4 regions of the Nonomuraea sp. C10 genome follow, and region 1 is predicted to be linked to each of the others. Evidence: riboswitches for the same ligand, from Rfam matches in the RefSeq annotation. Region 1 holds a riboswitch; each other region holds the start of a gene.
What was found. A riboswitch is a leader RNA that binds a small molecule or an ion and turns the genes downstream of it on or off. The one in region 1 is predicted to bind cyclic di-AMP.
Positions count from the first base shown of each region.

Region 2: it holds a riboswitch for cyclic di-AMP, as region 1 does, so the genes downstream of both, FR742_RS36440 (CHAP domain-containing protein) here and FR742_RS45565 (hypothetical protein) in region 1, are expected to answer to the same signal.
Region 3: it holds a riboswitch for cyclic di-AMP, as region 1 does, so the genes downstream of both, FR742_RS04490 (D-alanyl-D-alanine carboxypeptidase family protein) here and FR742_RS45565 (hypothetical protein) in region 1, are expected to answer to the same signal.
Region 4: it holds a riboswitch for cyclic di-AMP, as region 1 does, so the genes downstream of both, FR742_RS20595 (CHAP domain-containing protein) here and FR742_RS45565 (hypothetical protein) in region 1, are expected to answer to the same signal.

Region 1 covers NZ_VPFF01000001.1:802,540-807,150, reverse strand. The annotation lists gene FR742_RS03760 (alpha/beta fold hydrolase) at 1-260, opposite strand, end outside; gene FR742_RS45565 (hypothetical protein) at 299-1,144, opposite strand; cyclic di-AMP (ydaO/yuaA leader) riboswitch at 1,330-1,467, opposite strand; gene FR742_RS03750 (DUF5302 domain-containing protein) at 1,622-1,822, opposite strand; gene FR742_RS03745 (rod shape-determining protein) at 1,983-3,005, shown strand; gene FR742_RS03740 (erythromycin esterase family protein) at 3,012-4,199, opposite strand; gene FR742_RS45030 (hypothetical protein) at 4,214-4,399, opposite strand; gene FR742_RS03735 (SAM-dependent methyltransferase) at 4,570-4,611, shown strand, end outside.
Region 2 covers NZ_VPFF01000003.1:1,041,133-1,045,743, forward strand. The annotation lists gene FR742_RS36435 (APC family permease) at 1-1,036, opposite strand, end outside; gene FR742_RS36440 (CHAP domain-containing protein) at 1,197-1,871, opposite strand; cyclic di-AMP (ydaO/yuaA leader) riboswitch at 1,885-2,033, opposite strand; gene FR742_RS36445 (ArsB/NhaD family transporter) at 2,246-3,532, opposite strand; gene FR742_RS36450 (CBS domain-containing protein) at 3,529-3,966, opposite strand; gene FR742_RS36455 (polysaccharide lyase 8 family protein) at 4,157-4,611, opposite strand, start outside.
Region 3 covers NZ_VPFF01000001.1:958,499-963,109, forward strand. The annotation lists gene FR742_RS04490 (D-alanyl-D-alanine carboxypeptidase family protein) at 229-1,134, opposite strand; cyclic di-AMP (ydaO/yuaA leader) riboswitch at 1,146-1,288, opposite strand; gene FR742_RS04495 (SDR family NAD(P)-dependent oxidoreductase) at 1,393-2,067, opposite strand; gene FR742_RS04500 (IclR family transcriptional regulator) at 2,201-2,977, shown strand; gene FR742_RS04505 (fumarylacetoacetate hydrolase family protein) at 2,990-3,838, shown strand; gene FR742_RS04510 (zinc-binding dehydrogenase) at 3,835-4,611, shown strand, end outside.
Region 4 covers NZ_VPFF01000001.1:4,479,015-4,483,625, reverse strand. The annotation lists gene FR742_RS20605 (RNA polymerase sigma factor) at 1-727, opposite strand, end outside; gene FR742_RS20600 (YciI family protein) at 911-1,342, opposite strand; gene FR742_RS20595 (CHAP domain-containing protein) at 1,436-2,134, opposite strand; cyclic di-AMP (ydaO/yuaA leader) riboswitch at 2,148-2,285, opposite strand; gene FR742_RS20590 (Gfo/Idh/MocA family protein) at 2,400-3,356, opposite strand; gene FR742_RS20585 (aldo/keto reductase) at 3,405-4,220, opposite strand; gene FR742_RS20580 (hypothetical protein) at 4,318-4,611, shown strand, end outside.

The DNA.
Region 1 (4,611 bases):
GCCATGTCGTCCAGCAGGTAGGGCGCCGGCTTGCCCGGTGCGGGCGCGCCCGCCTCGTGGAGGTGGGTGGACATCCCGGCGTCGCGGTTGTCGAACCTGACGACATGGTGCCCCTGCTCGGCGAGCTGCTCGCACAGCTCGTCGTCCCAGTGAATGAGCTGGGCGCCCAGCCCCATGATCAGGAGGAGCGGGCGCCCGTCGGGAGAGCCGAAGCTCTCGTACGCGATGTCGATTCCATGAGCCGATGCGGTCGAGGTCACGGCTCTAGAATGACATTCTAATCGTGGTGACGCAAAGGTCAGCGGCGCACGAGCTTGCGGATGCGCTCGCGGCCCAGCACCAGGCCGCCGCCGACGAGGATCACGCCGCCGGCCACGGCGGCTCCCGCCACGTTGCTCCGCTCGGTGGCCGCGGCCGCCTCGGCGCCGCCGGCGGCGGGCTGCGGCTCGGCCGGGGCCTTGACGAGGTTCACCGGGTCGGCCTTCACGGGGCTGGTCTTCACGGGCTCGGCCTTGTCGCTGCCGGACTGGCCCGCGACGGCCTTCTCCTCGTCCTTCTTGTCCGCCTTGTCGTCCGCCTTGTCCCCGGCCAGGACCGGCGGGGCGGCCGGGTTGCGGTCCATGCGCTTGTAGGCGCCCTCGGAGAAGGCGACCGGGTGGTTCTTCAGGCCCAGGCCGTCACCCCACTTGGTGATGACGTACTCGACCTCGATGTGGCCCTTGCCGCCGTTGCCGTCCACCATGAGCGTGCGCGGGTTGAACTTCCCGCCGGTCAGGTCGGCGAAGGTCTTGCCGTCCAGGTCGAGCATGATGCCCTTGCTGGACGGGACGCCCGGGCCGCGGTCGCCGACGAAGAACGGCGCCTTCTTGCCCTTGTAGACGACGTAGCCCTCGGTCAGCAGCGGCCAGCTGGGGCTGGCGGCCATGCCTTTCTGCATGGGCTTGCCGCTGGCCGGCAGGCCGGTGTCACCCGCGCGGCCGGAGCCGTCGTCCCAGAAGTAGGAGGCCGTGGTCTCGCCCTGGAGCAGGACCTTCTCCGTGCCCTTGTCGGTGTCGGCGTGAGCGGCGGCGCCGGAGCCGAGCGCCAGCGTGCCGGCGGCGGCGACGATCGCGGCGATGGAACGCATGCTGAAACGAGCAGACATGAAAAACAGAAGTCCTTTGTGAGGCAACAGCAAAGATGCGCTCGCGGAACGACGTAGCCGGGCATCAAGCCGTACGGACGCTACGGTGGGAGCGCGAAAGGAAGATCAGGAAATGGTGCCGCTCAATCGGCGGCCGATGACATCCCGCGGTAGGGGGGACGGGCGCGGTGATTCATCACAGGAAAACGTCCTCTCCATCTCGCCTACCGGGTTAGCTGACGGGTTCGGACGTGGAGATGCCCTACCGGCCGCATGGGCCGGATTCACCCCAGAAGGTGGGTCCCCGGTTCCCGCGGGGGAGCGGGATTCGGCGCCAGGCAGCCGCCTCTTCCTGGTGAAGAGCCAAGGTCACTGCCTGGTAACGCCGACCAATCTAGCGAGCAAATCGGACAAACGCAAAGGTAAGCCCATGATTCGGGCGAAGATCTACCTAGAAAAAGGGGGTACGGCATGCCGTACCCCCTTGAACACCCAGATTCAGCCGCCGCTCTTGCGCCTGAAGGACCGCTTGCCGGCAGCCGGGCCGTGGGCTCCGTGGATCTTGGAATGGTCGGCGCCCCTACCACTGCCGCCAGATCCCGCCTGCTGGCCGCGCTTGCGCTCCAGTGCCTCACGGAACTTGCGCTTCATCTCGTCCTCGGGAGTCTCGTCGACTTCCGGCTCCGGGGTTTCCGCCATGAGGGCCTCCTGATGTGCGTACAGCCTCCAGCTTCGCACGCAGGCCTTGACAGCGCATAACCGGGATCATCGGCGGGACGCGCGCCGGCGACTTGGTGTTGCCTTGACCCGATCGAGGAAACACCACGGACATGCAGCTCTACCCCCCGGAGCCGCGGCGGTGAGCCCGCTCGCGTTCCTCGGCCGGGATCTCGCGATCGATCTCGGCACGGCCACCACCCAGATCTACGCCCCCGGCCTGGGCGTCGTGCTCAACGAGCCGTCGATGGCGGCGGCCTGCGCGGCCACGGGCCGCACGCTCTTCGGCGCGGACGCGTACGCGGCGTGCTCGCCCTCCAGCGGGGCGGGCACGCGGGCGGTACGGGACGACGACGGGATCGCCCGCTGGCCGGTGCGCGAGGGCGGCGAGCTCGCCGGGCGGCTGGTCAAGCACTTCCTGAGCAAGGTGCACGGGCACCCGTACGCCCGGCCGCGGCTGGTGATGGCGCTGCCCGACGGCGCCCCGCCCATCCTGAGCTCGGCCGTGCGCGACCTGGCCTACGAGGCGGACGCCAGGCGGGTGTACCTCGTGGAGCACGCCGTCGCGGTGGCGCTCGGCGCGGGGCTCCCGGTGACGGAGCCGGCCGGGCGCATGATCGTCGACATCGGCCCTCACCTGACCAGGATCGCGATCCTCGCCTGCGGCGCCGTCGTCGCCGCCGGGACCGTCCACGCCGGCGGCGACGCCGTGAACGCGGCGATCGCCACCCTGGTCGCCCGTGAGCACGGGCTGCTGGTCGGCGAGGCGGAGGCGGAGGCGGCCAAGCTCCGCGCGGGCCCGTCCTGGAAACCGCTGGACCGGCACGTGATCGTCCGCGGCCTCGACCCGGAGTCGCGGCGCGAGCGGGTCGCGTGGCTGCCCGTCCAGCAGTTGTACGAGGTCACCCGGGCGCCGGCCGACGCCATCGCCCGCGCGGCGGCGACGGCCCTGGAGCGCTGCCCCGCCGAGCTCGCCGCCGACGTCGCCGCGCACGGGGCGGTGCTGACCGGCGGCGGCGCGCTGCTGCGCGGCCTGGCCAGACGCCTGCGCGCCGCCATGGGCGTGCCGGTGCGGCGCGCGGACCGGCCCGTCGAGTCGATGGCACTCGGCCTCGGCAGATACGCCGACCGCCTGGGCGCCATCGGCCCCCGGCCCCCGCTGTGACAACCCTTACAGCGGGGTCGAACAGGTGCCGTGCGCGATGTAGGCGAGCCCGTCGAAGGCGGCGCCGAGCACGGCCGGGGTGAAGGTCAGCTTGTACGAGAAGCGCCCGGCCGTGGCGCCGTAACCGCGCACGTACTGCTGCTCGCCCAGCCACCGGGTCACCGCCTCGGGCCTGGGCCCGAGGCGCAGGTCGACGACGTGATCGCGGGGGCAGGCGGCGGCCAGCAGGGATTCGGCCACGTCGGGCCTGCCGGCGGCGGGCACCCGGTGGCGCACCGGCGGCCGCCGCACGTCGGGCCTGCCGAACCGGAGCCGCCTGGCCCGGAACTCACCCTGTCCGAACAGCAGGCCGAGCGCGTAGTAACCGGCGCCGTGACGCTGACGCAGATGATCTCCCATGACCGGAGCACCGAGGCGCGCGTAGTGGCCGGCGGCCACGTGACCGTTGTGGGCCCAGACGGCGACCTTCGCGGCCGGGTCCTCCAGCAGCCGGTCGACGTTGTCGGCCATGAACTGGTCGCGGGCCGCCCCGGCGGTGCGCGCCCCGTCGGCGTCGCGCATCGGCCGCGTGACCAGTGTCGCGAACTGGCTCACGGTCCTGGCGTGCGCCTCCTCCGGGCCGCCGGCGCCCACCTCGTCGGCCAGCCCGCGGGCGGCCGCCTCGATCGCCGGGTCGAGCGGCTCCCCCACTCCCAGGCGCGTCTCCCCCAGCACCGCCAGCGGCCCGAGCAGCTCGCCGGCCCGCTCACCCAGGTGATCGCGGAGCCACCGCAGCGACGCTGCGGGGAACTGCGGGTCGATCCCGGCGAAGCGCACCTTCGGCTCGGCGGTGCGGTTGTGCGCGCGCATCCACTCCACCACGGCCAGCATCTCCCGCGTCCGCCACGTCCAGAACCCGAGGTCGGCCAGCAGCCGCTCCGGCTCCCCCGCTCCGCCCAGGACGTAGGCGTCCAGGGCCTCGGACGCCGACACGCTGGCCTCCATCGCCAGCACGGTGAACCCCAGCTCCTCCACGAGGAACCGCAGCAGCCGGTGCTTGAGCAGGAAGAACTCCCGCGTGCCGTGGGTCGCCTCCCCCAGCCCCACCACCCTGACACCGTCGAGGACCTCGCGCAGCGGCTCCAGGCCGGCGACCGGCCCGCGCGGGTCGAGCCCGTCGAGCGGGACGGCCCTGGACGCGAGCCAGCCGGTCACCTCGGCCGCTCCCGTCACGACCTGTCTCGAAGACTGGCCAGGGCGAGCACCAGGCCGAGCACGCCCAGCGCGACGCTCACCACCGTCAGCGTCGCGCCGTCGAGCCAGAGATGCAGCAGCCCGAAGTCGCGGTCGAAGAACTGGCGGGCCACGAACCCGCCGAACCCCTGGATCATGAGAATGACTCCGATGAACCCCATGCGGGCAACGCTGACACCCCCGGCGGGCCCGCCGCATCGGACCAAAGTATCGCCCGCATCAGCCCTTGGCCCATACCGTCCCACCGGATCACCTCTTTCTAGAGGATAAAGATCCGTTCGTCACGAAAAAGCACTACATTTGCGGCAGAGGCTACGTGGAAGGCGAGGACATGGCGCAGCTTCCGGGGCAGATCGACCCCAACGTGCCCAGT
Region 2 (4,611 bases), on a different contig from region 1:
GCGAGGGCAGCCGCCTGTCCTTGGCCAGCAGACTCAGCAGCACCGGCAGGCCGCCGAAGCTGGTGTTGGCGGCCAGGCCCAGGCCGAGGGCGACCACGATGTTGGTGCCGTAGAACGCCCAGCCGGTCCCGTACGAGCCGGCCACGAGCTGGGCCAGGATGGTCACGCCCTCGCGGGGCACCACGTGGTCCCTGCGGATGAGCACGGCCAGGCCGATGAGCATGGTGGCGAGCAGCGCGCCGAGCATCAGTTCGGTGTGCTGGGCGCGCTTGACGCGGGGCTTGCGGAACATGGGCACGCCGTTGGCGATGGCCTCGATCCCGGTCAGCGAGGAGCATCCGGAGGAGAAGGCCCGCAGGATGAGCATCACGGTCAGCGCCTCGGTGGCGACGATCTGCTCCGTCGTCCCCACGGTGGCGGCGGGCCCGGACCGCGCCAGGCCGACCGCCACGACGCCGAGGACGGACACCACGAACAGGCTCATGGGCAGCATGAGGAACCGCGCGCTGTCGGACACCCCGAACAGGTTGATGACCGTCAGCAGCAGCACCCCGGCCAGGCAGGTCTCCACCAGGTACGGTCGCAGGACGGGGAACGCCGAGGCCAGGTTGGCGGCCGCGGCGGCGAGGCTGACCGCGATGGTCAGCACGTAGTCCACCACCAGGGCCGCGGCGGCCAGCAGGCCCGCCCGGCGGCCCAGCTCCGCCTTCGCGACCCCGTACGACCCGCCGCCGTCGGGGTGGGCGGCGATGACCTGCCTGTAGGAGAACACGAGGATCAGCAGCAGGACCGCGATGGCGATCGTGATCGGCAGGGTCAGCGCCACGGCGGCGGCCCCGGCCCCGGCCAGGACGAGCGCCGCGGCCTCCGGCCCGTAGGCGACCGAGCTGAGGGCGTCCAGCGACAGCGCCGACAGTCCTTGCAGGCTGGTCAGGTGCCGCTTGTCGCCCTCACCGTGGCGGAGTTGCAGCCGCCGCCCGCTGAGCGGCGACCGCCTGGTCTTGGCCGGGTCCTGCTGGTAGGGGACCGTCGTCATGTCGCACGCGCTTCCACCCCCTGGATCTCCCCCGGGGTCGTCGCCGGGCAGGCCAACGGCCGGTCAAAACGCGGTCCTGACCGGGGCCGCGGACGACGGCGATCCGGTCAGGGAAGACCTGACCGGATCGCCGGAGGAATGACGGGTGCGGAGAACGTGCTCAGGCGGCCTTGTACTCGGGGTAGCCGTAGCCGGCCACGTGGGACACGGGCCGGATGCGCTCCTCGACCTTGCCGTTGCCGGTGTTGCCCTCGATCGTGGTGATCGTGCCGTCGCCGTTGTCCTTCTTCACCAGGCCGACGTGGTCGACGGCGCTGATGTTCTTGCTGCCGCCCCAGTCGAAGAAGACGACGCTGCCGGGCTTGGCCTGGCTGCCCCAGCGGTTGTTGTCCTTGAACCACTGGGCGTGGGTGACGGTGTAGGCGTCCCAGCCGATCGTGGAGCGGGCGCCGGCCTGCTCGCCGACCCAGGACACGAACATCGCGCACCAGGGGGCGTTGGCGTACAGCGCGGGCGTGCCGCCGCCGTCACGGGCCAGGGTCTCGGCCGCGCGCGGGGAGGACATGTACCACTGGTGGAACTTGGTGCCGCCGCCGGCGGCGTCCTCGGTGACGCCGATCTGCGACTCGGCGACCTGCAGGACGGTGCTCGCGCTGACGGCGGTGGACTGGTTCGCGCTGCTCTGCTGGTGGGCGACCGGGTGCGGCTGGGAGGGGGAGGCGGCGGCCGCGGTGGCGGCGGCGGAGGTGCCGGCGAAGGCGGCGCCGAGTGCCAGGGTGGCGCCCAGGGCCAGGCGGGAGGTGGACGGGATGCGATCGAAGATGTGCTTGACCATGCTCGGGGATTGCTCCTTGCTTCCATGCCGCCTACCGGGTTAGCTGTCGGGTTCGGGCGTGGAAGTGCCCTACGGCGCGCCCTTGGTGAAGAGCGACCGATTCACCCCAGAGAAAGGTGGGTCCCCGGTTCCGCCAGAGGGCGGATTCGGCGGCCGCGCCGTGTTCCCGCAATGTGCGCGGGTGGGCGCGGTCTCGGCAATTCATCGGCAACGCGCGGGGGCTTACCTAAAAGCGCTGCTCAAGCGCGTGCCATCGATGGGTTCGAAGGTAATCGTCGCGCAAGGGAAAGGGCAAGCGCGGAACGGGCCCCGACGACGGGATCCCCTATGGCATAGGGGTTTTCGGGGCGAATATTTTACCTTTGCGGGGGTTTCTACAGGTATCGGAACCACAGATACGGCGCCACCAGGGTCACCGTGACGACCGTGACGATCACCCCGTACTTGGTGAAGTGCCAGAAGCTGATCGGCGTGCCGTTGCGGGCCGCGATGCCCAGCACGACCACGTTGGCCGCCGCGCCCACCGCCGTGGCGTTGCCGCCCAGGTCGGCCCCGAACGCCAGCGCCCACCAGAGCACCTGCGCCGACTCGCCGCCCTGCGCCGCCACGAGCTCCGCCACGATCGGGCTCATCGTGGCCACGTACGGGATGTTGTCCACGACCGCCGACACCACGGCGGAACCGCCCAGCAGCCCCATCGTCGCCACGTCCAACCGGCCCGCCGTGGCCTCCACGGCGGCCCTGGAGACCTGGTCGATGACCCCGGTGTGGACGAGCGCGCCGACCATGACGAACAGCCCGGCGAAGAACACCAGCGTCGGCCACTCCACCTCGGCCAGCGACTTCTCCGTGGTCACCTTGGTGAAGGCCACCAGCACGCCGGCGCCCAGCAGCGCCACCACCGACGGCTCGTAGTGCAGCACCGGATGGAGCACGAACGCCGCCAGCACCAGCACCAGCACGACGAGCGACTGCCACAGCAGCCACGGGTCGGCGATCGCCTCCTTCTCGTCCAGCGCCATGACCTCCTGCGCCCGGTCCGGGTCGTACCGGAACGTCCGGCCCCACATGAGCCAGCAGAGCCCCACGAACACCGCGACCAGCACGATCACCATGGGCGCCATGTGGATGAGGAAGTCGTTGAAGCTCAGCCCGCCCCGGCTGGCGATGATGATGTTCGGCGGGTCGCCCACCAGCGTCGACGCGCCGCCGATGTTGGAGGCCAGCGCCTCGGCGATCAGGAAGGGGACCGGCGACACGGCCAGCCGCTCGCACACCAGGAACGTCACCGGCGCGATCAGCAGCACCGTGGTCACGTTGTCGAGCAGCGCCGACGCGCCTGCCGTGATCAGGACCAGCAGGACCATCAGCCGGAAGGGCCGCCCCTGGGCGCGTTTGGCCGCCCAGATCGCCAGATACTCGAAGACGCCGGTCTCTTTCAGCACCCCGACGATGACCATCATGCCGAGCAGCAGGAAGATGACGTTCCAGTCGATCCCGGCATGCTCGGAGAAGAACGCCGACCCGGCGTTGGTCGCGTGGATCAACAGCATGACCCACGCCCCGCCCAGCGCCGCCGCCACCCGGTTCACCTTCTCGGTGGCGATCAGCGCGTAGGCGGACACGAACACTGCGACGCTCGCCCAGGCGAGCGGGCTCATGTGCCTAGCATCCTGTCCAGCAGCGCCTGCAGCGTGACCGCACCCAGCAACCGGCCCTTGTCCACGATGGCCACCAACGGGCTGCGGGTGCGCGCCATCAGCGCGGCCAGCTCCAGCACGGTCGCGTCAGGATCCGTGACGGGCAGCTCCCGCCGCTCCCGGGGCAGCACCTCGCGCACCGTACGACTGCCCAGCGCGCGCAGGAACTCGTCGGCGTGCGCCTCGTCGACCACCCGGGCCAGCGCCGGATCGTCCATGATGTAGCGCGGCACGGCCAGTCGCAGTGCTTCCGTGCCCGGCAAAATGGTGAGCTGGTCGTCGTTCTTGACGATCAGACCGGGCAGATCCTGCTCGGCGAGCAACCGGGCTGCCTGGAGCACAGGCGTCTCAAGGGTCACGACGGGATAGTCGGCAAGCAGGTCTCTGGCGCGCATGGGCACATCCTTGACTCGTTGGATCTAGGACCTGCCGACCAGACTTACCAGCTCATGCTGGCCAAATCCTGCAAGACCATCTCATGAGACGTCTATCACGGCCGGGGTCCGATCTGAAAAACTACTCGGGCCGCACGCGTCGTGGCTCTCCGGGTGTGAGAAATTTCCGCCGGTCAGAGACCGCGAGATCTCACCCGCCTCCGCCCGGCCGGACGGTGACCGACACGGAGTCCGGCAGCGGGCCGAACGTCAGCGTGAGCCGCCGTCCCGTCCGCGCCCCTGTCAGGGCCGCCGGGCGTCCCGTCACCGCCGCCACCGGGCGGTTCCAGGTGACGGTCAGCTCCGTCAGGTCGCGGCGCGGGTCGGACACGGTGACGGTGGCCGAGCCGTCGCCGCGCTCGGTGACGAGCACCGCGCACGGCCCGGACGCCGACAGCGGGCCCGCGGTGCCCGGCTGCCAGAAGTTGACCGCCGTCACCCCCGCCGACGGCACGTGCACGCCCTGCTGGGAGGTCGTGTTGGCGAGCACCCGCGCCCATCCGGGGTCGGCGGCGCGGGCCCTGGTCGCCGCCACGGTGGCGTTCGGCAGCAGCAGGTAGTCGTAGCGGGCGTCGCTGGGGTCCAGCCCGTGACCGAGCCAGAGCG
Region 3 (4,611 bases), 160 kb from region 1:
CGCGCGCACCCCCGTCCCGGCACCGCGCCTCGGCGCTCAATCGTGTTCAGGTCAGCCGGCACCGGCTCCACCATCTCTTTCCTTTCGAAGCCGGGGCCTGGACCTGCGACCGGCGAGTAGGCGCGTGCCGGACAAACCGTCCGCACGCGCCGTTTTCGACGCTAGCCGATCGTGCGGCCCCGGCTGCCACCAGGCCACATCTTCCCAGGCAACAAGCAGGAAAGGGACCTATCGGTGGCCCGCGTGCCCCCAGTCCAGCAGAGCCTGCGCGGTCTGGAAGCGGCGGCCGGAGTCGGTCTCGCCGAGGATCACGCCGACCAGGCGGTTGCCGTCGCGCTCGCCGGCGAAGGCGAGCGTGTAGCCCGCGTCCCTGGTGTAGCCGGTCTTCACGCCGAGGGCGCCCGGCGCGGCGAGGAGGCGGTTGGTGTTCTTCCACGCGTACGAGCCGTGCTCGGACGTCGACTCCACGGCGTGGTACCGGGTCGAGGTGATCTTCTTGAGGGTCGGGTCATCCAGCGTCGCCTTGGCGAGCGTCGCTTGGTCGCGGGCGGTGGAGTGGCCGCCGCCCCGGTAGGGCATGCCGTCGGCGTTCACGTACACGGTGTCGGTCATGCCGAGCTTGCGGGCGGTGTCGTTCATCTCGGCGACGAACCCGGGCACGCCGGGGCCGTAGGCACGGGCGAGCGCGTGCGCGGCGTCGGCGCCGGACGGGAGCATCAGCCCGTACAGCAGGTTCTCGACGGTGAGGGTGTCGCCGGCGCGCAGGTGGGCCACCGAAGCGCCGCCCTGGCTGCCGTACTCGACGTCCTCGGCGGTGATCGTGACCTTGTCCGTCGGCTTGGCCTGCTTGAGCACGGTGTAGGCGGTCATCGCCTTGGTGAGGCTGGCGACCGGCCTGCGCAGGTCGGCCTCCTTGCTGAAGTGCACCTCGCCGCTCTTCGCGTCCATCAGGTACGCGGCGCTGCCGGCCACGGAGGGGGCGTTGGCGAGGGGCCGCTCGACGGCCGCGGCCGGAGTGGCGGCCTGGGCGGCGCCGGCGGCGGTGGTCATGGCGCCCGTGGCTACGGCGAGGCCGAGCAGGGCACTGCTGATCCGATGGCTGATCCGATGGCTGATCCGATGGGTGAGACGCATGAAGGGATTGCTCCTAGCTTCCATGCCGCCTACCGGGTTAGCTGACGGGTTCGGGCGTGGAAGTGCCCTACGGCGCGAGATCGGGCGCCGATTCACCCCGGAATGAGAGTGGGTCCCCGGCTCCGCCGGATGGCGGATTAGGCGGCCGCGCGAAGGCGCGGTCCGGGCAGAACACAGCGGTCGCATGGCGGACCCCGCTGCTGCAAGCCTCAAACGTAGCAAAAAGGAATAAAACGGTCAAATGTTCGCCTATGAAGCTCAGTACGTGGCGCGTCCCCCGCTGATGTCGTACACGGCGCCGGTGGAGAAGCTGACCTTGTCGGAGGCCAGCCAGGCGATCAGTTCGGCGACCTCCTCGGGGCGGCCGACGCGGCGCATCGGGATGAGCCCGGTGATGTGCGCCAGCGCCTCCGGGCCGGTGTCGGCGTTCATCGGGGTCTCGATGACGGCCGGGGCGATCACGTTGGCCAGCACGCCGCTGGTGGCGAGTTCCTTGCCGAGCGACTTGGTCAGCGCGATGACGGCGGCCTTCGAGGCGGAGTACGGCGCCATGTTGGGGTTGCCGTCCTTGCCGGCCATGCTGGCGATGTTGACGACGCGGCCCCACCCGCGCTCGCGCATGCCGGGCACGAAGGCGCGGCAGGTGTGGAAGGTGCCGTCGACGTTGACCTCGAAGGTGCGCCGCCAGCCGTCGAGCGGGAGCTGCCAGAGCGGGGCGTTGGGGCCGACGATCCCGGCGGAGTTGACCAGGATGTCGACCGGGCCGATCTCGTCGGCGGCGGCCTGGACGGCGGCGGCGTCGGTGACGTCCACGACCAGGTCCGCGCCGTCGGCGATGTCGAGGGTGACGACCCGGACGCCGTCGGCTTCCAGGCGGACGGCGGCGGCTCTGCCCAGGCCGCTGACCCCGCCGGTGATGAGAGCGGTGCGCATGTCTCTTTCCAATAGTTGGAATCGATAACACATGAGTGGAACTGTCTGTGAGGCTAACCGGCTCCCGCCACCCGGGGAAGCCTTCTCCGCGAGCAACTTCCGTTTCCTGGAACGACGGTCTAACGTACGGAATATGCCCGAATGGACGGAGGAGCAGCGGCTCGTAGGCTCCGATCGCGTGCTGGCGGTGCTCGCGGAGCTGGCCCGTCACCCCGACGGGGTGGGGCTGGAGGAGATGGCGCGGGCGGTGGACAGCTCGAAGCCGACGGTGCATCGGGCGCTGGCCTCGCTGCGCCGGGCCGGGTTCGCCAGCCGGCACGGACACGGCCGCTACGTGCTCGGCGACGAGTTCCTGCGCATGGCCTTCGCCCACCACGAGGCCCGCCCCGACCACGTCCGCGTGACCCCGATCCTTGAGGCGCTGTGCGACCGGTACGGCGAGACGGTGCACTACGCGGTGCTCGACGGCCCCTGGGTCGTCTACCGCTCCAAGCTCGACCCGCCGTCCGGGGCGGTCCGGCTGAGCTCCGTCGTGGGCGGCCGCAATCCGGCCCACTGCACCGGCGTGGGAAAGATGCTGCTGGCCGCCGCCCTGCCCGACGAGGACGCGGTGCGCGCCTGGGTGGGCGACCGGACGCTGGAGCGGCCCACCGGCCGCTCCATCGGCACGGCCGGGGAGCTGCACGCCGAGCTGGTACGGGTCCGCAGACAGGGCTATGCCGTCGACGACCAGGAGAACGAGCCGGGCGTCAACTGTCTCGCGGTCCCGGCCTACCTGACCTCGCCCACCGTGCCCAGCGGCGCGATCAGCATCAGCGGCCTCGCCTACCGCACCCCCGTGCGGGCGCTCGTGGACGACCTGCCCGCCATCCTCGCCATCGTCTCCGGCGATCGGCCCCCTTCCAGCTAACGGAGAAGACACGTGCAGCTCATGCGCATCGGCGCGCCAGGCGCCGAGAAGCCCGTCGTCCGCGTGGACGAGACCCACTACATCGACGTCTCCGACGTCACCCCCGACTTCGACGAGCGGTTCTTCGCCCGGGGCGGCGCCGCCCTGCTCGCCGACCGGGTCGCGACAGGTCAGCCCCGCGCGTTCGCCGGCGAGCGCGTCGGCGCCCCGATCGCCAGGCCGCACCAGATCCTCTGCATCGGCCTCAACTACAGCGACCACGCCGCCGAGACCGGCCAGGCCGTCCCCGACGAGCCGATCCTGTTCACCAAGTCACCCAACACCCTCGTCGGGCCGTACGACGACGTGCGCATCCCGCGCGGCTCCACCAAGACCGACTGGGAGGTCGAGCTCGGCATCGTCATCGGCAGGCGCACCTCCTACCTCGACTCGGTGGAGGAGGCCCGCGACGCCATCGCCGGCTACTGCGTGGTCAACGACGTCAGCGAGCGCGCCTTCCAGATGGAGCGCGGCGGCCAGTGGAGCAAGGGCAAGTCCGCCGAGACCTTCAACCCGGCCGGTCCCTGGCTCGTCACCCCTGACGAGATCGCCGACGTCACGAACCTCGGCATGTGGCTGACGGTCAACGGCGTGCGCCGCCAGACCGGCACCACCAAGACGATGATCTTCGACCCGTACGTCATCGTGCACCACCTGAGCCAGTTCATGGTGCTGGAACCGGGGGACCTGATCAACACCGGCACCCCGCCCGGCGTCGGCATGGGCCAGAACCCGCCCGTCTGGCTCCGGCCCGGCGACGTGATGGAGCTCGGCATCGACGGCCTGGGCAGCCAGCGCCAGAAGGTGATCGGCCCCCGGTGACGCGGGCGCTGGTGCTGACCGGCCCGGGGGAGGCGGAGGTCCAGGAGGTCGAGCCGCCGGTCGCCGCGCCCGGGGAGGTGGTGGTGGACGTCGAAAGGGCCGGCGTGTGCGGCACCGACGTCGAGCTGTTCACCGGCCACATGAGCTACCTGAGCACCGGCCGGTCCCGTTACCCGTTACGGCCGGGCCACGAGTGGTGCGGGCGCGTCACCGCCATCGGCGAGGGCGTGGACCCCGCCTGGCTCGGCCGCCGCGTCACCGGCGACACCATGCTCGGCTGCGGCCACTGCGCCCGCTGCCGCGCCGGCCGCCACCACGTGTGCGCCGAACTGGCCGAGATCGGCATCAGCCGGGGCCGCCCCGGCGCGCTGGCCGAACAAGTCGCCGTGCCCGTCACCGCCCTGCACCGGCTGCCGGACACCGTGGACCCCGCGCTCGGCGCCCTCGTCGAACCCGGCGGCAACGCGCTGCGGGCCGTCCGCGGCGCCGCCCTGGATCCGGGCGAGCGGCTGCTGGTCCTGGGCACGGGCACGATCGGCCTGCTGGCGGCGCTGTTCGCCCGCGCCCGAGGCGTCGAGGTCCACCTGATGGGCCGCGACGACGAGGGCCTGCGCCTGGCCGCGGACCTCGGCTTCACCGGCACCTGGACCAGGGCGTCGCTGCCCGCGCTGCCCTGGCACGCCGTCATCGACGCCTCCAACGCGCCCGGACTGCCCGCACTCGCGCTCGACCTCGTCGAACCCGCCGGCCGCCTCGTCTACATCGGCCTGGCC
Region 4 (4,611 bases), 3.7 Mb from region 1:
GGATCTCCATGAGCGCCACCAGGCCGAACACCTCGGGCTCCTTCGGCATCAGCCCGGCCAGCACCCGGCCCAGGCGCAGCGCGTCCTCGCAGAGGCCGGGCCGCATCCAGTCGTCGCCGGCGGTGGCCGAGTAGCCCTCGTTGAAGATCAGGTAGATGACCTCCAGCACGGACGACAGCCGTCCGGCCAGCTCCTCGCCCGCGGGGACCTCGAACGGCACCTTCCGCGTGGCCAGGGTCCGCTTCGCGCGGACGATCCGCTGCGCCACCGTCGGCTCGGGCGTCAGGAACGCGCGCGCGATCTCGTCGGTGGACAGGCCGCCCAGCACCCGCAGCGTCAGCGCGACCCGGGCCTCGGTGGACAGCACCGGATGGCACGCGGTGAACACCAGCCGCAGCAGGTCGTCCTCGATCTCCTCGGGGCCGGGCGGCTCCTGTCCGGGGTCGTCCTCCAGGGCGCGGCCGATCTCGGCGAGCTTGCGCTCGTAGCGTTCCCGGCGGCGGATCAGGTCGACGCCCCGGCGCTTGGCCACGGTCATCAGCCAGGCGCCCGGATTGCGTGGCACGCCCTCGCGGGGCCACTGCTCCAGCGCCGCGACCAGCGCGTCCTGTGCCAGCTCCTCGGCCAGGCCGACGTCGCGCACCAGCCGGGCCAGCCCGGCGATCAGCCGCGCCGCCTCGATCCGCCACACGGCCTCGATGGCCCCATGCGTCTCCGAAGCTGTCACGGGCCCATCGTATGGTCACCCCGTCCGGGACATGCCCGGCGCTCACCTCAGCGCAGGAAGCGAGAAACCGCGGCGGACGGTCGTCCACGGCGGGCGTGCCGCCCTGGTTGAGGGCGGCACGCACGCCTGGGTGTGGGTGGCGCGTTCTCGGCAGGCGTCTGGGGGTCGCCCTGGGGGCTGCCGTCAGGCGTTCGGGGGGTTGGTCTCCAGGGACTCGCGGAGGGCTTTGTCGCGCTCGGCGGTCTCCGGGGTGAGGGAGGTCTCCGGCATGTCGGCCGCGTCGAAGACCTCCCAGAGCTCCAGGCCGACGCCCTCGCCGCCCTCGGGGACGGGGACGCGCAGGGCCCATTCGACGGCCTCTTCGCGGGACTTGACCTGGATCAGCCAGAAGCCGGCGATGATCTCCTTGGTCTCCGCGAAGGGCCCGTCGATGACCTTGGGCTTGCCGGGTCCGTAGGCGATGCGGGCGGCGCGGGAGCTGGGGGCCAGCCCCTCCGCCGCCAGCAGGACACCGGCCTTGGCCAGCGACTCGTTGTAGGCCATCATGTCGTCGACGAGCTGCCGGCTCGGCATGACGCCCGCCTCGGTCTCGGCGCTGCCCTTTCCGATGATCATGAACTTCACGGTGCTTCTCCTTCGAATCCCGGTCTCGCCGACGCGTCGAACGAGCGGCGCCCGCATCGACACCTCAGGGATTCTTCCGGACAATCAGGCGGCGTACTCGGGGTAGCCGTAGCCGACGACCTGAGACTTGGGACGGATGCGCTCCTCGACGAGCCCGTTGCCGGTGTTGCCCTCGATCGTGGAGATCGTCCCGTCGCGGTTGTCCTTGACCACGAAGCCGACGTGCTGGATGGAGCCGAGGCTCTTGCTGCCGTTCCAGGCGAAGAAGACCACGGCGCCCGGCTTGGCCAGGGTGCCCCAGCGGCCGTTGTTCTGGAACCACCGCGCGTGCGTCACCGTGTAGGCGTCCCAGCCCACCTGCGCGCGGGCGCCGGTCTGCTCGCCGACCCAGGAGACGAACATCGCGCACCAGGGGGCGTTCAGGTAGGCGGCGGGGTGGCCGCCGTCACGGGCGATGGTCTCCTGGGCGCGCTGCGAGTTCGCGTACCACTCCTGGAACTTCGTGCCGCCGCCCCGCGCGTTCTCCCTGATGCCGATCTGCTCCCTGGCCAGGGCGAGCACCTGGGCCGCGGTGACGTCGATCTTGTCCTTCTCGGCGGGCTTCGCCTCCTGGGAGGCGGTCTGGCCGGTCTCCGCCTGGGCCGTCAGCGAGAGATCGTCTCCGTTGACCGGGTCGGCGTGGGCGGGGAGGGCGGAGCCCATGAAGCAGGCGACGAAGGTGGCGCCGAGGGCGGCGCGGACGTAATGCGGTTGGGTGGCACGGGGGAGGCGATGCATGACCATCGAGGGGATGTACTCCTTGCTTCCATGCCGCTTACCGGGTTAGCTGACGGGTTCGGGCGTGGAAGCTGCCCTACGGCGCGCGAGGCGCCGATTCACCCCGGAAGAAGTGGGTCCCCGGTTCCGCGCAAGGCGGATTCAGCGGTCGCAGGACGATCCTGCGATACGACGGTGTTCTCGGACACGACCGGACAAACCGGACGTATGCCGTGAATGCGGAGTAAAGTAACGCATCTGGCAAGAAACTGGCAAGTCTTCAAAGCCGCGGCTAGCGGATCTGCGCCCGCGCCTCCGCCAGAACCCGCATGATGGCAAGGCTCTCGTCAAGCGGCATGATCTCGCTCTCGGTACGACCTCGCGCCAGGCAGTCGCGGACCTCGCGCAGCTCGCCCGCGTACCCGTTGTCCGCCGGATCGTCGAGCACGTGCTCCTCCGGCTCCATCCCCGGCCCGCTGAGCACGACCCGCCGCGGAGCCCAGAACGGGGCGTCGATGTCGGCCCGCATCCCGGTGCCGACGACGGTGGCGTCGTTGGAGTAGGCGCCGAGCAGCGAGCACTCCACCAGCGCCCGCCTGCCGCCCGGATAGCTCATCAGCCCGCCCGCCTCGGCGTCCACGCCGCCCGGGGACAGCGACCCGGTGAGGTGCGTGCTCTCCGGCAGTCCGAGGAACAACTGGGCCAGCCCCATGGGGTAGATTCCCAGGTCGAGCAGGGCGCCGCCGCCCAGCTCCGGCGCCCAGAGCCGGTGCGCGGGATCGTACGGGTGCGCGAAGCCGAACGAGGCGCGCACCGAGCGGATCTCGCCGAAACGCCCGTCGCCGGCGAGCATGCGGATCAGCGGGTTGAACCGCATCCACATCGCTTCCATGAGGAAGATCCCGGCCTCGCGGGCCAGCCGGACCATCCGTTCGGCGTCGGCCGTGGTGGCGGCGAGCGGCTTCTCGCACAGCACGGCCTTGCCCGCCGCGATGGCCGCCTCGGCCACCTCCAGGTGCTGGGCGTGCGGGGTGGCGACGTAGACGGCGTCCACGGCCGGATCGGCGCACAGCTCGGCGTAGGAGCCGTGGGCGGACTCGGCGCCCAGCGTCGCGGCCAGCGCCTTGGCCCGGCCCAGGTCGCGGGAGCCGACCGCGGCCACCCTCATCCCCGGCTCGGCGGCGATGACGGCGCCCACTGTCCTGGCGATGCCGCCGGTCGCCGCGATGCCCCACGATAAGTCACGCACGCGGAAGATCGTACAGATTCATCCGCGAAAGCGATATGTGAGGCGAATTCACCCGCTGGTCTCGGGGTCGAGCCCCAGGCGGCGGCCGGCGTTCATCGCCCCGATCGCGGCCATGTCCTCGCGGTCCAGGATGAAGTCGAACACGTCGATGTTCTCCTTGATCCGCGACGGGGTGACCGACTTCGGGATCACCACGTTGCCGATCTGGATGTGCCAGCGCAGCACGATCTGCGCGGGCGTGCGGTTGTGCTTGTCCGACAGCACCGCCAGCGCCGGGTCCTCCAGCAGGCCCCGGCCGGAGCCGAGCGGGCTCCACGCCTCGGTGAGGATCCCGTTCTTGTCGTGGAACTCGCGCATCTCGTGCTGCTGGAAGTACGGGTGCAGCTCGATCTGGTTGATGCAGGGGACGATGTCGGTCTCGTCCATGAGCCGGGTGAGCGTGCCGACCGTGAAGTTGGACACGCCGATGGCCCTGGCCCGGCCGTCCCGGTAGATCTTCTCCAGGCCGCGCCAGGCCTGGACGTACTTGTTCTGCTTCGGCGCCGGCCAGTGGATCAGGTAGAGGTCGACGTGGTCGAGGCCGAGCCTGGCCAGGCTCTCGTCGAAGGCCCGCTCCACCCGGTCGTGGTCGGAGTTCCACAGCTTGGTGGTGACGAAGAGCTTCTCGCGCGGGATGCCGGAGGCGCGCACGGCCCGGCCGACGCCCTCCTCGTTGCGGTAGAGCGTGGCCGTGTCGATGTGGCGGTAGCCGGCCTCGAGCGCGGTCAGCACGGCCCGCTCCGCCTCGTCGTCGGTCACCTTCCAGACGCCGAGGCCGAGTTGCGGGATCTCGACACCTTCTCTGTAAAGCCGTAGCGAGTTCATACTTCCCATTGTTCACGTCTCGTTCCGCACGGCTTAAGCCGCCCGGGCTAGCTTGAAGCGGTCGTGAACGGGCCATCACCTGGCTGGGAGAGCAAACGTGGTCAAACAGGCGTCGGCCTGGGTGGAATCCCCGCTCCAGATGCTGTGCGCCGTCGAGGCCCATCACGCGGGGCTGCTCGGCCCGGCCACCATCGTGGTGCCGCGGGCGCGGCTGCGCGCCCTCAAGGCGACCGGGCGCGAGCTGCGCGGCCTCGACCTGCCCGCCGGGCTGGAGCTGGCCGAGCCGAGCGAGCGCATGCCGCGCCGGCCGGCCGCCGTCGGCGACGCCTTCTCCGGCCGGGTGCAGCTGCGCTGGCTCGCCGCCTTCCCCGGCAGGGTCGTCGTGGTGGAC